Regions from separate parts of the Shewanella sp. JNE2 genome, predicted to be linked through region 2. Evidence: predicted binding sites of a transcription regulator. Region 2 holds the regulator's gene; each other region holds the start of a gene.

Region 1 (4,291 bases), 1.3 Mb from region 2:
CGTAGCCAGTTACGCGGTTTATGTCATTGGTGGTGTATTTATTTTAGACATCTTTGGGGTAAATACCGCGAGTCTTATCGCTCTAGTTGGTGCCGCAGGGCTAGCAGTTGGTCTTGCGCTTAAGGATACGCTTAGCAACATCGCGGCTGGAATCATGCTATTGATACTTCGACCGTTTAAATCTGGTGATTTTATTGAGTTTGGTTCAACTCAAGGGACAGTTAAAGAGATAAACTTATTCACTACAGTGCTTGAAACCATCGATGGTTTGTATATTGCCTCACCGAATAGCGTCTTGTGGGGAAATAATATTAAAAACTTCACCCGTAATGGTAAACGCCGGATGGATATTGTTGTGGGAATTTCCTATTCAGACTCCATAGATGACGCGTTTAAAATATTGCAAGGTGTTGCAGAAAATGAATCAAGATTGATGTCGGAACCACCGCCTCAGGTAATGGTTGCGTCCATGGCCGACAGTGCAGTAAACATTCAGTTGAGAGCATGGGCAACCAATGAAAACTATTGGTCAGCTTATTGGGATTTGAATAAGCAGGTAAAAGAAGCCATTGAAGCAGCTGGTCTGACTATTCCGTTCCCTCAGCGTACGCTCCACATTATCGAAAACTCAAACAGCAAATGAAGGGAGCATTACCGCACTCGCGGCAACTGGTCCCAGCGTGTTGTATAGGCGGGAGACAAATGCTCTCGCTTCATCGACCAATCTTTCTTCGTACCTTGTCCAGCAAAGAAAACCTTTCCGGCACCGCTTTGATTAATGGTGTCCAATACAGACATTAACTGCTGGCTATTAGAGCGGGTCGATATGTCATCGAATAGTCCTGGTTGAAACATGCCGGGATCGTAAAAGTCAGACAGCATGACGCCCGCTTTGGCATAACGAAAACCATCCTTCCAAATCCGCTTGAGTAAGTGATTGGCCAGCTCGATAAAATCCCGCGTATCGCAACTGGGGATCAGCAACTCACCCGATGCAGAGTTGCTGTACTGCGGCTCGTTGTCCTTAAAGGGGCTGGTACGTATAAACACGGTCAGCACTTTGGCTTGCTGCTGTTCTTTGCGAAGCTTTTCAGTGGCGCGGGTTGCGTATTCACATACGGCTTCACGTAACAATTCGAATTGCGTTACTTTTACGCCAAATGAACGGCTACAGACGATTTGTTTCTTAGTTGGCGGGATCTCTTCAAGTTCAATGCACGACTCACCATTGAGCTCTCTGACGGTTCTCTCTAAAACCACCGAAAACTGCTCTCTGATGGCTCTAGGAGAGGCATTGGCGAGGTCTAAGGCTGTGGTGATGCCCAAATCATTTAAACGCTTAGAAAGCCGTCTACCAACGCCCCAAACATCATCAACTGGGACTAATGCGAGCAATCGACGCTGCCGATCTGGATTGGTTAGATCTACAACCCCCTGAGTGGCTGGATACTTTTTGGCGGCATGGTTTGCCAGTTTGGCGAGTGTTTTAGTCGGTGCAATGCCTACACAGACGGTGATCCCAATCCAGTGACCTATCCGCTCTCGCACTTGTTGTCCGAACTCGACAAGGGATAGGGCAGACTCAATACCGGTTAAGTCCAAAAACGCTTCGTCAATGGAGTAAACCTCTACTCGTGGTGCCATCTCTTCCAAAGTGCGCATCACTCGACTGCTCAAATCTGCGTACAGCGCGTAATTGGACGAGAATGCCAAAATGCCATGGCGCTGCATTTCAGATTTGATCTGAAAGACGGGTACGCCCATTTTAATACCGAGTAACTTAGCTTCACGTGACCGTGCAACCACGCAGCCGTCGTTATTGGACAGCACCACAACCGGCGTATCTTTTAAATCAGGACGAAACAGCTTCTCACAACTGGCGTAAAAGTTGTTGCAGTCCACCAAGGCAAATACTGGCATGGGATAGTCACGACTTGCGGCGCATGTTTCGCACCACATTGGTAACCACGCCAAATATCTCTAACTCTGTCCCTTCAGGAATATGAATGGGCTCATACGCCTGGTTTCTTGGGATCAGCATGACGCACGGCCTCATTTGAAGCTCCTTTACCGTGAGTTCTCCATGGATTCCCGCGATGACAATGTCACCGTGTTCGGCTTGGACAGAGCGATCAACCACCAAAATATCATCTGGGTGAATTCCGGCATCAATCATTGAATCACCTTCAACACGTACAAAGAACGTTGCAGCCGGTCGCTTGATGCACAGCTCGTTGAGGTCGAGCGTTTGCTCAACATAATCCTGCGCTGGGGAGGGAAAACCAGCAGAAACACGTTCCATGAACAATGGAATACGAAGGCGCTTGGCTTTGATGAAGGCAAGTGCGCCGCTACGGCCTATCAGCGAGACACTCATGACGAACCTCGAAAAATCATAATTAATACTGTTTGTTTATACAGTATCTAATGCTATGCTGATTTCTACAAGTAAAATTGTAGGTAAAACTGTAGTTGTTCGAGTAAGACGCTGTGTTGTCGGTGATTTATTTTTTTGTGTTGAAAAGCTTGATGTGGGGATTGCTCGCCCTCGTCAAAGCCTGCAAGGCTTGGACAATACTGCTTCTGCCTACTGCTCTTGTTTCTGTTACTGATCCTGTTACTGCTACTGGTTAACGCATGGGTCAAGTAACCGTCAGACAAGGCTTGTTGAACCCTTTGCAAAGGGTTTAAAAACAGTTAGTAAAATTCTGCTTCGTATTGAATTTACTGACTTAAAGCGAAGTTAGGAGCACCATTAAAATGCTCAGTCGAACTCAGTTCAAGCCTTTTGCAACCGTTTGAAAAGGGGTTGGCTAAGCCATACGTAAAGGGTATCGGTAAGGGTTACCTAAACGGTTTAGCTAAGGCTTTCTGAAAGGCTTAGTCAAAGCCTTCATACATGGGTTCACCCAGTAGAAAGATTAAAAAAACGCTGAGGTATCCAAGGTGCATTTTGTACAACCTGTGACACAGTGAAATAACCCAAAGCGAACAATAGAATTGAAGAGGAACCATCAATGACAAGAGCCCCTGCGCCATTTCCGATAGAGCGCCTCGCGGATATCCCAGAAAGACCAGAAGATTTTAGATTGCTGGAGCGTATTCCATTAACGCGTGAGCCGCAGTCCTGGCCACTTGAACTTTCTCCTATGGTCGGTGATGAACAGCCGATGGTGCTGCTCGATACAGAGACAACCGGACTGTCTGCCGATGATGAGTCCATTATTGAGCTTGGAATGGTTAAGGTGCTTTACAGCCCCTCGGCTAAGCGGATTGTGTCGATTGTTGATGTGATCAGCCTGTATGAAGATCCCGGCAAGCCTATCCCTGAGCTGATTACCGAGTTAACCGGTATTACCGATGAGATGGTGCAAGGCCAGCACATTGATGATTCACTGGTAGCGGGTTGGTTATCCGATGATCCGCTGGTGGTTGCACACAATGCACAGTTTGATCGTCCTTTCTTTGAAAAGCGGTTTGCCGCATTAGGCCATCTATCTTGGGCCTGTTCAGCCAATGGCATAGATTGGAAAGCATTGGGTTTTGAAAGTCGAAAGCTTGAGTACCTACTGCTTCGCTTAGGTTGGTTCTATGAAGGACACAGAGCTGCAACTGATTGTTTGGCGATGGCCTGGTTGTTTCATTTGTTGCCTGAGTCCGTTGCAAACTTGTTGTCTGAGGCAGACAGGCGAACTGTGTTAGTTCGTGCGTTTGGTGCGCCGTTTGACGTAAAGGACTATTTAAAAGAGCGTGGTTACCGCTGGCATGACGGTGTTAAAGGTGCCAACAAACATTGGTGGCGCGAAATCAGCGAAGACGAGTTGCCGCAGGAACAAACTTACCTGGATGATTTGTATCATCGTGGCTCAGAGCATGCCCACTATGAATACAAAGATGCCCGCAATCGATTTAAAGCTTTGTAGCTCTTCACAAGGTAAGCCTTGCATATTTGAAAACCTCTGGAAAATGGAAAGTGAACTTACGTTATACCCAAACTACTTGGTGTTGCAGCTAGGCGGCAAGTGAGCGAGTCCCCATGAGCATAGATCTTCTATGTGATTGGGGTGAGCGAATGCAGGTAACACCGCTGCGGCTGCAAGTAGGCAGGGTATATAACCAACAAGAGGAATCTTTCCATGTACCAAGACACCTACATTGAATACTGGGGCGAAATCTTCGTCTCTGCCCGCATCATTGAATTTGGCATCACGTTCGAGCACTTTCTTAAAGATCCATGGAAGCACTTGATGTCCTGTGGCCAAGAGTCTGCCCCAGACGCGATTGCTGAAGG
Region 2 (4,291 bases):
ATTATTGCGATAATAGGTCATCGAAATGGCCTGATTAGCATCGATAGACACTATCTCACCTAAAGGATCGCAGGATACTGAAAACTTATTTAAATCAATACCCTGTTGAACAAGATGCTTACCATCACCTTCCGCGACAGAAGTAAAAGAGGTATAAGGCACCCGCTTCAGCAGCGTGAGGTACAAATCTAACTGACGTTCTAACAAACAACGCTCAAGCGCATTTTGCTCAGAAGCCAATAAAGCTAAACTGGTAAGCGTGACGGAACTGGCCGCTGCCGCATCATTAATACGTGTCATCACCCGATTTGCTAACACGTTAACCGCTGGAGTTAACCAAGTTGGCTTTTGTTCAGGATCATCGGCAAGCTCTGCGCGCCAGTTAGGTGCCATTTCGTTTAAAAAAGTTTGCAGGGTAATCGGCTCTCCAAAGTTCACATAACCTTGACCAAAATTACCTAACTTTCGAATGGCTCCAAAAACTTGCCAAACGGATTCTTTTTGTTTTTTCTTGCCACTTAACTCTTTGTGATACGTGGCGACTTCCATCACATGGTCATAACCTAAATATACGGGAACCAAAGTAACTGGGCGCTCAATTCCGCGCAGCACGCTGTTCATTGTCATTGCTATCATGCCCGTTTTAGGCGCTAACAAACGCCCCGTACGAGACCGACCGCCCTCAGAGAAATACTCCACCGAATAGCCCTTGGCAAACAGTTGATCTAAATATTCACGAAAGACTGCGGTATAAAGCTTATTACCATTAAAACTACGACGGATAAAGAACGCGCCACCACGGCGGAACAATGGTCCCGCAGGCCAAAAGTTCAGGTTTATCCCTGCTGCAATATGCGGCGGAACCATACCTTGGTAATACAAAATGTAGGATAGCAATAGATAATCCATATGACTTCGATGACAAGGCACATAGACAATTTCGTGACCATCGTGGTGTAACTGACGAATATGTTCGGCACCTTTAATATTGATGCCACTGTAGAGCTTATTCCATAACCAGGTTAAAAAACGCTCGGCAATGCGCACTAAACTATCTGAATAATTTGCCGCTATTTCATCAAGATACTCTATTGCAGTTTCACGAGCTTGAGTTTCAGAAATCTTTTTGCTCACAGCCTCTTCTTGAATCGCCTTACGTAATGACTCCGATTTGAGCAACGAATCAAATAATGCCTGACGATTTGGCAGTAAAGGACCCGTCATCACCTTACGTTGGCGGCGAAAATGTACCCGTGCCACACGCGCTAATTTATGGGCTATCCCCATATCAGTACCGTGTTCATCTGCCATATAACGCAGTGAAACTGCATTCGAAAACTGTACAAAATTATGACGGCCTAGAAACAAAATCATGAAGCACTTACGTAGCCAAGTTGGATTTTCACGCTCCAACACAGCCGCTTTCATCGTATCGTCTTCTTTACCTGGAGTACGTCCCCAATAAAGACTCACTGGCACTAACTGAATATCAAGCTCCGGGCGCTCCTTATGAACAGCCAAGAGACGCATAAAACACTCAAGGAATGGCTCGTTACCCGCACGTTCACCAAACAAAGGTTTACGTCCTTGAAGGCAAACAACCCGTGGCGCAACAACACCGTTAACAACTAAAGGTTCGTAGGGGCTTGGCAAGCCTAATTTTTCGGTGACTTCACTCAGTGCCGCAATGTCACTCAGCGATTCTGTTTTCATGACATAAGCAAGTGGTCTGGAGGTATCCAGATTCAGATCGGCAAAAGGATCCTGAGGCACCACAATAGTGTGGACTAAGTGTTTTTGGATCCAACGTAATGATTTCAACCAAAGAGAGTCTTGTTTAGGCATTATTCTTATGCAATTAAGTACGTTTACTAGCCCAATAGAATACCAGACTCTGGGGAGTATTCGCTAATTCTCTCCTATATATCCCTAAATCACCCTAACATCAGGCGTTTTATAAGCCTATAAAACAATATATGCACCCCATCGGAATAAAATAAATACTCTTAAAAATTAAACACTTAAAATTAAACAGAAAAATATAAAACGCCTTATCTTCCATAAAAACTCAACCAATAGATCAGACTGAGATTTGCCGATTTAAAACACTTTACGATCTAAAAATGGTTAATACTTGCACTACAAACAATACTGTATATACTAACAGTAACTGTATAGAAAAACAGGAACAGCCATGAGACCCTTAACGCCACGCCAAGCTGAAATTTTAGAGCTAATTAAACGTAATATTGCCGATACAGGAATGCCACCCACCCGAGCAGAAATTGCCACTCGTTTAGGCTTTAAAAGTGCTAATGCTGCTGAGGAGCACCTCAAAGCTCTCGCCAAAAAAGGCTGTATCGAAATCATGCCTGGTACCTCTCGGGGTATCCGTCTCCCAGCAGAGGAAGAGGTCGTGGTTGAATATGGCCTGCCACTTATAGGCCAAGTAGCCGCTGGTGAGCCAATCTTGGCTCAAGAACATGTTGAACAGTACTATCAAGTTGACCCAAGTATGTTCCACCCTACCGCCGATTTTTTACTGCGAGTAAAAGGTGACAGCATGAAAAACATCGGCATTCTCGAAGGTGATTTGTTAGCGGTACATAAAGTACAACAAGCGAGAAATGGTCAAGTAGTTGTTGCAAGAGTCGACGATGATGTCACGGTTAAACGCTTCGAAAAAAAAGGCAACTTAGTCTATCTATACGCAGAAAATGAAGACTACTCACCAATTAAAGTGGATTTAAGTTGTCAAAGTTTAACAATTGAAGGACTCGCTGTTGGTGTGATCCGTAATGGAGATTGGCTATGAGTAACCTATTAGGCAATGCCCCACGTCATCCGGGGTTGTGGCTCGACAACATTCGAGAGCCAGATGCAAACTGGCAGTATGCACCGATCAGCTGTGTGCCTACACAGACTCAAGGCCGTACTGAGTTAATCCAGCTCAGTACGCAGCTCGCACAACTCAGTCAACAGGGGCGTTGGGTTGTACTCATCAATCCACCAAGTATTGGCTATAAACAGTTACTCACATCAGCAGGTGTGCGCATGGATCGTATATTACTCGTTCATGCAAAAGATGAGGTAGAAACCCTATGGGCGATGGAGAAAGCCTTAACAAGTGGTACGTCCAGTGCAGTCATTACTTGGACGACCTCACTCGATGCCCGTGATAATCGACGCTTACAAATTGTGGCAAAAAGTGCCAGAGCGATGGGTATTGTATTAGAGGAAGTAAATAACCACTTACAGGATAAGGTCCGCCTTGAGCAACATACACACTTTAAGCAAGCCACTTTTTTAGCCCTGTTCATTAGTTTTACAAAAGATTTTTTAGCCGTGAAAGCCGCCTCACATATGAATGTGAGGCTTTTTTTTAGCAATTTTTCAGACAATTAGAAAAATAAGTGATCTTGATCAATATTTAAACAGCAAGTATGGTTGATTAAGCTGGTGACTCTATATCACTGGCGATGGTAAAAACCGAGCTGTTATCCCAGCCAATTTTCCATCAATAATTAAAATGACAGATTTTTTCAGTAGTATGTGCCAGCGTGGCGAATTAACAGCAGTAACAGTACAAAAGTAAGCCATCAACGCACATTGAAGTCAAAAACGCTTTTTTGGGAACTGAAGAGTTTGCATAGAGTTGAGACTTACTGTGTGACTCTTCTTTGTAGTTGCAATTTGCAATTAGCAGAGGAGAAGTCTTGTGAAGCAATTGTTGTATTGTTTACTCGTGGTGTTATTCGCACCACCGTTGAACGCAGCGGATTCGCGGTTCAATATGACCACTGGTGTAACCGAGATAAGTGGCAAGGTTTATCACTTGCATATGACTATCTTGTATATCTGCTGTGCTATTGGCCTCGTGGTTTTTGGCGTAATGATTTATGCCATGATAAACCACAGAAAATCCAAAGGCGCAGTTGCCGCCCATTTCCATGAAAGTACCAAAGTTGAAATTGCTTGGACCATATTGCCATTTATTATCCTGATCCTAATGGCCATACCTGCAACCAAAACCTTAATCGCAATGGAAGATACGAGCAATGCTGATATCACCATCAAAGTTACTGGTTCTCAGTGGAAATGGCATTACAGCTACTTCGATCAAGATATTGATTTTTACAGCATACTCTCGACACCTAGAACACAAATTGATGGTTCAGAACCTAAAGGCGAGCACTATCTCCTTGAAGTCGATAAACCGCTTGTTGTTCCAATAAATCGCAAAATCCGCTTCCTAATGACATCAGAAGATGTCATTCATTCATGGTGGGTT
Region 3 (4,291 bases), 160 kb from region 2:
AAGGCGGGTACGGGTTCAACGACGACCTCAGGCTCAGTCGTTACGGATGACTCTGTGCTGTTGGTGTTTGTTTCAGTGGTTGTTGGTGTTGTTTCTGTGGTTTCTTCTGGCTCCGTAGCACTTTCCAGTGTCATAGGTTCAGATGATGGTGTTTCAGGTAATACAATGGGCGCGTTAGGGATGCGTTTGGGTGAGTCTGAATCACCGCTGTAGTAATAATATCCTCCGGCAGAAAGTAGCACGACGAGCACTATCGCAAAAAGAGCAAAGCGATTGCTGCTAGAAGAAGTCTCTTGAGGGTTTATTCTATCGTCTTGATTAACTTGCATTTTACATCCTTAGCTTGAGTTTCAAGGTAACGTGGTGAATACATGCAGCTAACATTAAAGTGCAATAACGGACTTATTCGAGGGCCGCAGGTTTATTGTGCAAGTTTCCATGCGCTTGTCTATAGCACCTAGCTGAACATACATGATTTATTTTACTATGAAGCGATTCGCTTCCTATCTAATTAAGCCTGCACATAGTGCTGTCTGTGCCCGAGCCAACGTAAAATAATTGCATCGACCTTTTCAGGTGCCTGCGTCATTACATGATTTGCCAGTTTCTGAATGTGTGGGATCAAAGCTTGATCGCGCACCAGATCGGCAATTTTGAGCTCGGCGAGCCCCGTCTGTTTAGTGCCAAGCACTTCACCCGGGCCACGAATTTCTAAATCTTTCTGCGCTATGATGAAACCATCATTGCTTTGTCTGAGTACACTCAGTCGTTGGGTGGCGGTATGGCTCAACGGCGCCTTGTAGAGTAACACACAATGGCTTGCGATGGCGCCTCGACCGACTCGTCCGCGCAGTTGATGCAGTTGTGCTAGACCTAAACGTTCAGGGTTTTCGATGATCATTAGGCTAGCATTGGGCACGTCGACGCCGACTTCAATCACGGTTGTCGCTACCAGTAGATGAATCATGCCTGCCTTAAAGTCGGCCATGATTTGCTGTTTCTCGGCACTTTTTAATCTGCCATGCACTAGGCCGATATTGAGATCTGGCAGTGCGAGACGCAGTTCTTCGGCCGTGTCTTCGGCGGCTTGGCATTCGAGCACTTCGGATTCTTCAATCAGTGTACACACCCAGTAGGCTTGACGTTGGTCGGTGATGACGGCGTTGCGCACCCGTTCAAGCACTTCGTTACGGCGGGAATCGGCAATTGCCACTGTGGTGACGGGTGTACGCCCCGGTGGGAGCTCATCAATAATGGAGGTGTCGAGATCCGCATAGGCCGTCATCGCCAATGTGCGTGGAATGGGGGTTGCCGTCATGATTAACTGATGTGGATGAAAGCCTTGGCTCATGCCTTTTTCCCGCAGACCTAAGCGTTGGTGTACGCCGAATCTGTGCTGCTCATCGATAATAATTAACGCGAGTTTGTTAAAGACCACATGCTGCTGGAAGATGGCATGGGTGCCAATCACCATCTGGGCTGCGCCAGATTCAATATCCGCAAGGGATTGGGTTCTGGCCTTGCCTTTCAGTTTCCCTGCAAGCCAACCGACTTTAAGCCCGAGTGGCTCAAACCAAGCGGCAAAGTTAGTTGCATGCTGCTCGGCCAATAACTCGGTTGGCGCCATCATGGCAACTTGATACCCGTTTTCAATCGCTTGCAATGCCGCCATCGCCGCGACTAAGGTTTTACCTGAGCCAACATCCCCTTGCACTAAGCGCATCATAGGGTGCGGTTTTTCTAAATCTTTGCCTATATCAGCCACGACTCTTTGCTGGGCGCCAGTCGGCTTAAAGGGCAGAGCTGCGAGGAAGGGATTGAGCAACTGCCCCGTGGCCTGCATGGTGACGGCAGCGTCTAAATTACTGCGCTGCCGTAGGCGCAACATGCTGAGATTATGGGCGAGTAATTCTTCCTGCACGAGTCGTTGCTGGGCAGGGTGTTGACCTAGCTCTAAATCGAACTGAGAGATCCCCGCAGGAGGGCGATGTAACGTCTGCAGTGCTTGTTTAAGGCTGATGTTGTTAGGTTGCAATTGCGGTGGCAGCAGCTCAGTTAAGCCACCCTCTTTCAGCAATACTAAGGCTTGCTCCGTCAGCTTTAGCCAACTCGCCTGTTTTAAGCCTTCAGTTGTGGGATAAATCGGCGTTAGGGTATCACTCAGGTGAACATCTTCACCGGGATACACCACTTTATATTCTGGATGCACTATCTCAGCTTGATGACTACCACGGCGCACTTCACCATAGGCGCGGATCATCAAACCATTTTGCATGGCATTACGCTGAGCAACGGAAAAGTTAAAGAAGCGCAGGCTTAAGCTGCCCGTATCGTCGCGCACATTGCAGACCAGCATGCGCTTGCGGCCTTGGATGATTTGTGTCGATTGGATTTCTGCTTCTATCGTGCCGTAACTACCAGGGCTGAGGGCGGCAATCGGATAGATTTGGGTTCTGTCTTCGTAGCGCAGGGGTAAGTGAAACAGCAGATCTTGTACTGTTGTGATGCCGAGCTTTGCGAGTTTCTCCGCGACCTTTTTGGCGACGCCTTTGAGGTCGGTGATCGGAACAAGATCCAATTGCTGCAAGTCGTTAGCACTCAATCACTGTGAATTTATACATATATTAACAGAGAATAAGCGTAAGGCAATCTTAGGACGTAACGCGATAAAAGTGCAGGAGGGTAAAGGTTATGCTCTTTTAAATTGGTTGCCTAACCGCTTTGTTTTGTATCGATACATAAAAATACAGATATTTTGAGTTTTCATCTGTTACACATAAAATTAGTCTTGGTTAGATAAGTTTTATTTATCATTTCTCATACGAGGTGCAGGATGTATTTCCAAGTCGTGGTTCTTGCTTTATTAGCATTATTACCGATGGTTAATCCGCCTACTACGGCCACTCTACTTTTGGGGCTGAGTAAGGGGATGTCTCGCGAACATGTTCGGCATCAGGTTAACTTGGCTGCTATCTACCTATTTTGCACTCTTTGTGTTTGCTTTTTTATTGGCTCTTCAATCTTAGAGCTATTTGGTATTTCAATCCCTGGTTTACGATTAGCGGGTGGGCTGATTATCGGCTTTATTGGTTTTAGAATGCTATTTCCTACGCCAGCACAGGCTAATAATGTCGATATTAATGAAAGTATTGCTTTTGTGCCGCTGACGATGCCAAGTATGTGTGGGCCTGGCACTATGGCGTTGGTGATTAGTGGTGCAGCCCAAATTGCTGAGCTGCCCGATGAATACAGCCGTTTTACGATTTATAGCGCTATGGTGACGGCTTTTGCTTTGATGAGCCTGATCAGTTGGGGCGTACTTAAGCTGGCAGATCCCGTTTGTAAAATCCTCGGTGCTACGGGTATTGATGCTATGACGCGGATTATGGGGTTTCTATTGGTGTGTATGGGAATGCAATTTTGTATTAACGGCATAAAAGAAGTGGCACAGGATCCGGTTTTCCATACGCCACTAATCCAAAAGACAGCACTTGAAATGGGAGATAGCCCTACGTCATTAATTTCTCCCCAGCCACTTGCTATTTGAGATCTGCTATAGCAGCCGCCTTACTCTCCTGAGTGATGGAGTTTCTCTTATTCGAAAGCTCCGATCACGGGGAGAGCCATTAGCTCAACTTTGCTTACACTAGTTCAGGTTATTGACTATTTTTTGTCAGATCTAAGCACCAGCTCGACTCGGCGATTCAAACGCTGCCCCGTGTCGTTAGCATTACTCGCGACTGGGCTGTATTCACCGTTGCCATGGGCTGTTAATTGGACGGATGGAATGTTAAACGTTTCATTCAGTTGTTTAATCACGGCAGCAGCACGGCGTTCTGACAGGCTTTGATTGTAACTCCGCTCGCCCTTATCATCGGTATGACCGACCACATAAAAACTCAGAGCAGGATTTTGCTTAAGATAAGTTGCTAGCACCTCTAATACTGGCTTGGACTCGGGCAGCATGCGCTCACTGTCGTAATCGAACAGCAAGCCCTCCAACGTCGCCTTACCTGTTTGCGAGATAGCATCGGTTAACGCATCGAGATTAATCGCCACCCGATCATCCTTCAGTGCCGAGAGTTCCATTACTCTAACAGTAGTGTCAGTCGGTGTACCATTGGAATATCCCTGTGAATAGATATCGAAATATACATCGCCCTGCGGATGGCTGAGTTGAAACAGCTGGTACTCTTGCCCCTCATCATCTTGATCATCTTTAAATAAGCCCATGGCTTTTATCAGGCTGTCATCGTCACCACAGGCGGTACCTTTACAATGGAATATTCGT

Evidence for each region. Region 2 encodes LexA, which represses DNA repair genes until DNA is damaged. Its sites were predicted from a motif close to TACTGTATNNNNATACAGTA; they were not measured.
Region 1: the regulator LexA is predicted to act here: its motif matches at 2,404-2,423, upstream of umuD (translesion error-prone DNA polymerase V autoproteolytic subunit).
Region 3: the regulator LexA is predicted to act here: its motif matches at 2,604-2,623, upstream of recG (ATP-dependent DNA helicase RecG).

The regions. Positions count from the first base shown of each region.
Region 1 is NZ_CP096169.1:3,407,944-3,412,234, reverse strand. It holds gene MZ182_RS15280 (mechanosensitive ion channel family protein) at 1-643, shown strand, start outside; gene umuC (translesion error-prone DNA polymerase V subunit UmuC) at 652-1,920, opposite strand; gene umuD (translesion error-prone DNA polymerase V autoproteolytic subunit) at 1,928-2,377, opposite strand; gene MZ182_RS15265 (3'-5' exonuclease) at 3,018-3,923, shown strand; gene MZ182_RS15260 (hypothetical protein) at 4,137-4,291, shown strand, end outside.
Region 2 is NZ_CP096169.1:156,373-160,663, reverse strand. It holds gene plsB (glycerol-3-phosphate 1-O-acyltransferase PlsB) at 1-1,845, opposite strand, end outside; gene lexA (transcriptional repressor LexA) at 2,195-2,815, shown strand; partial or broken gene MZ182_RS00690 (cell division inhibitor SulA) at 2,812-3,323, shown strand; gene coxB (cytochrome c oxidase subunit II) at 3,719-4,291, shown strand, end outside.
Region 3 is NZ_CP096169.1:318,981-323,271, forward strand. It holds gene MZ182_RS01535 (DUF3014 domain-containing protein) at 1-329, opposite strand, end outside; gene recG (ATP-dependent DNA helicase RecG) at 512-2,587, opposite strand; gene MZ182_RS01545 (MarC family NAAT transporter) at 2,834-3,547, shown strand; gene MZ182_RS01550 (OmpA family protein) at 3,664-4,291, opposite strand, start outside.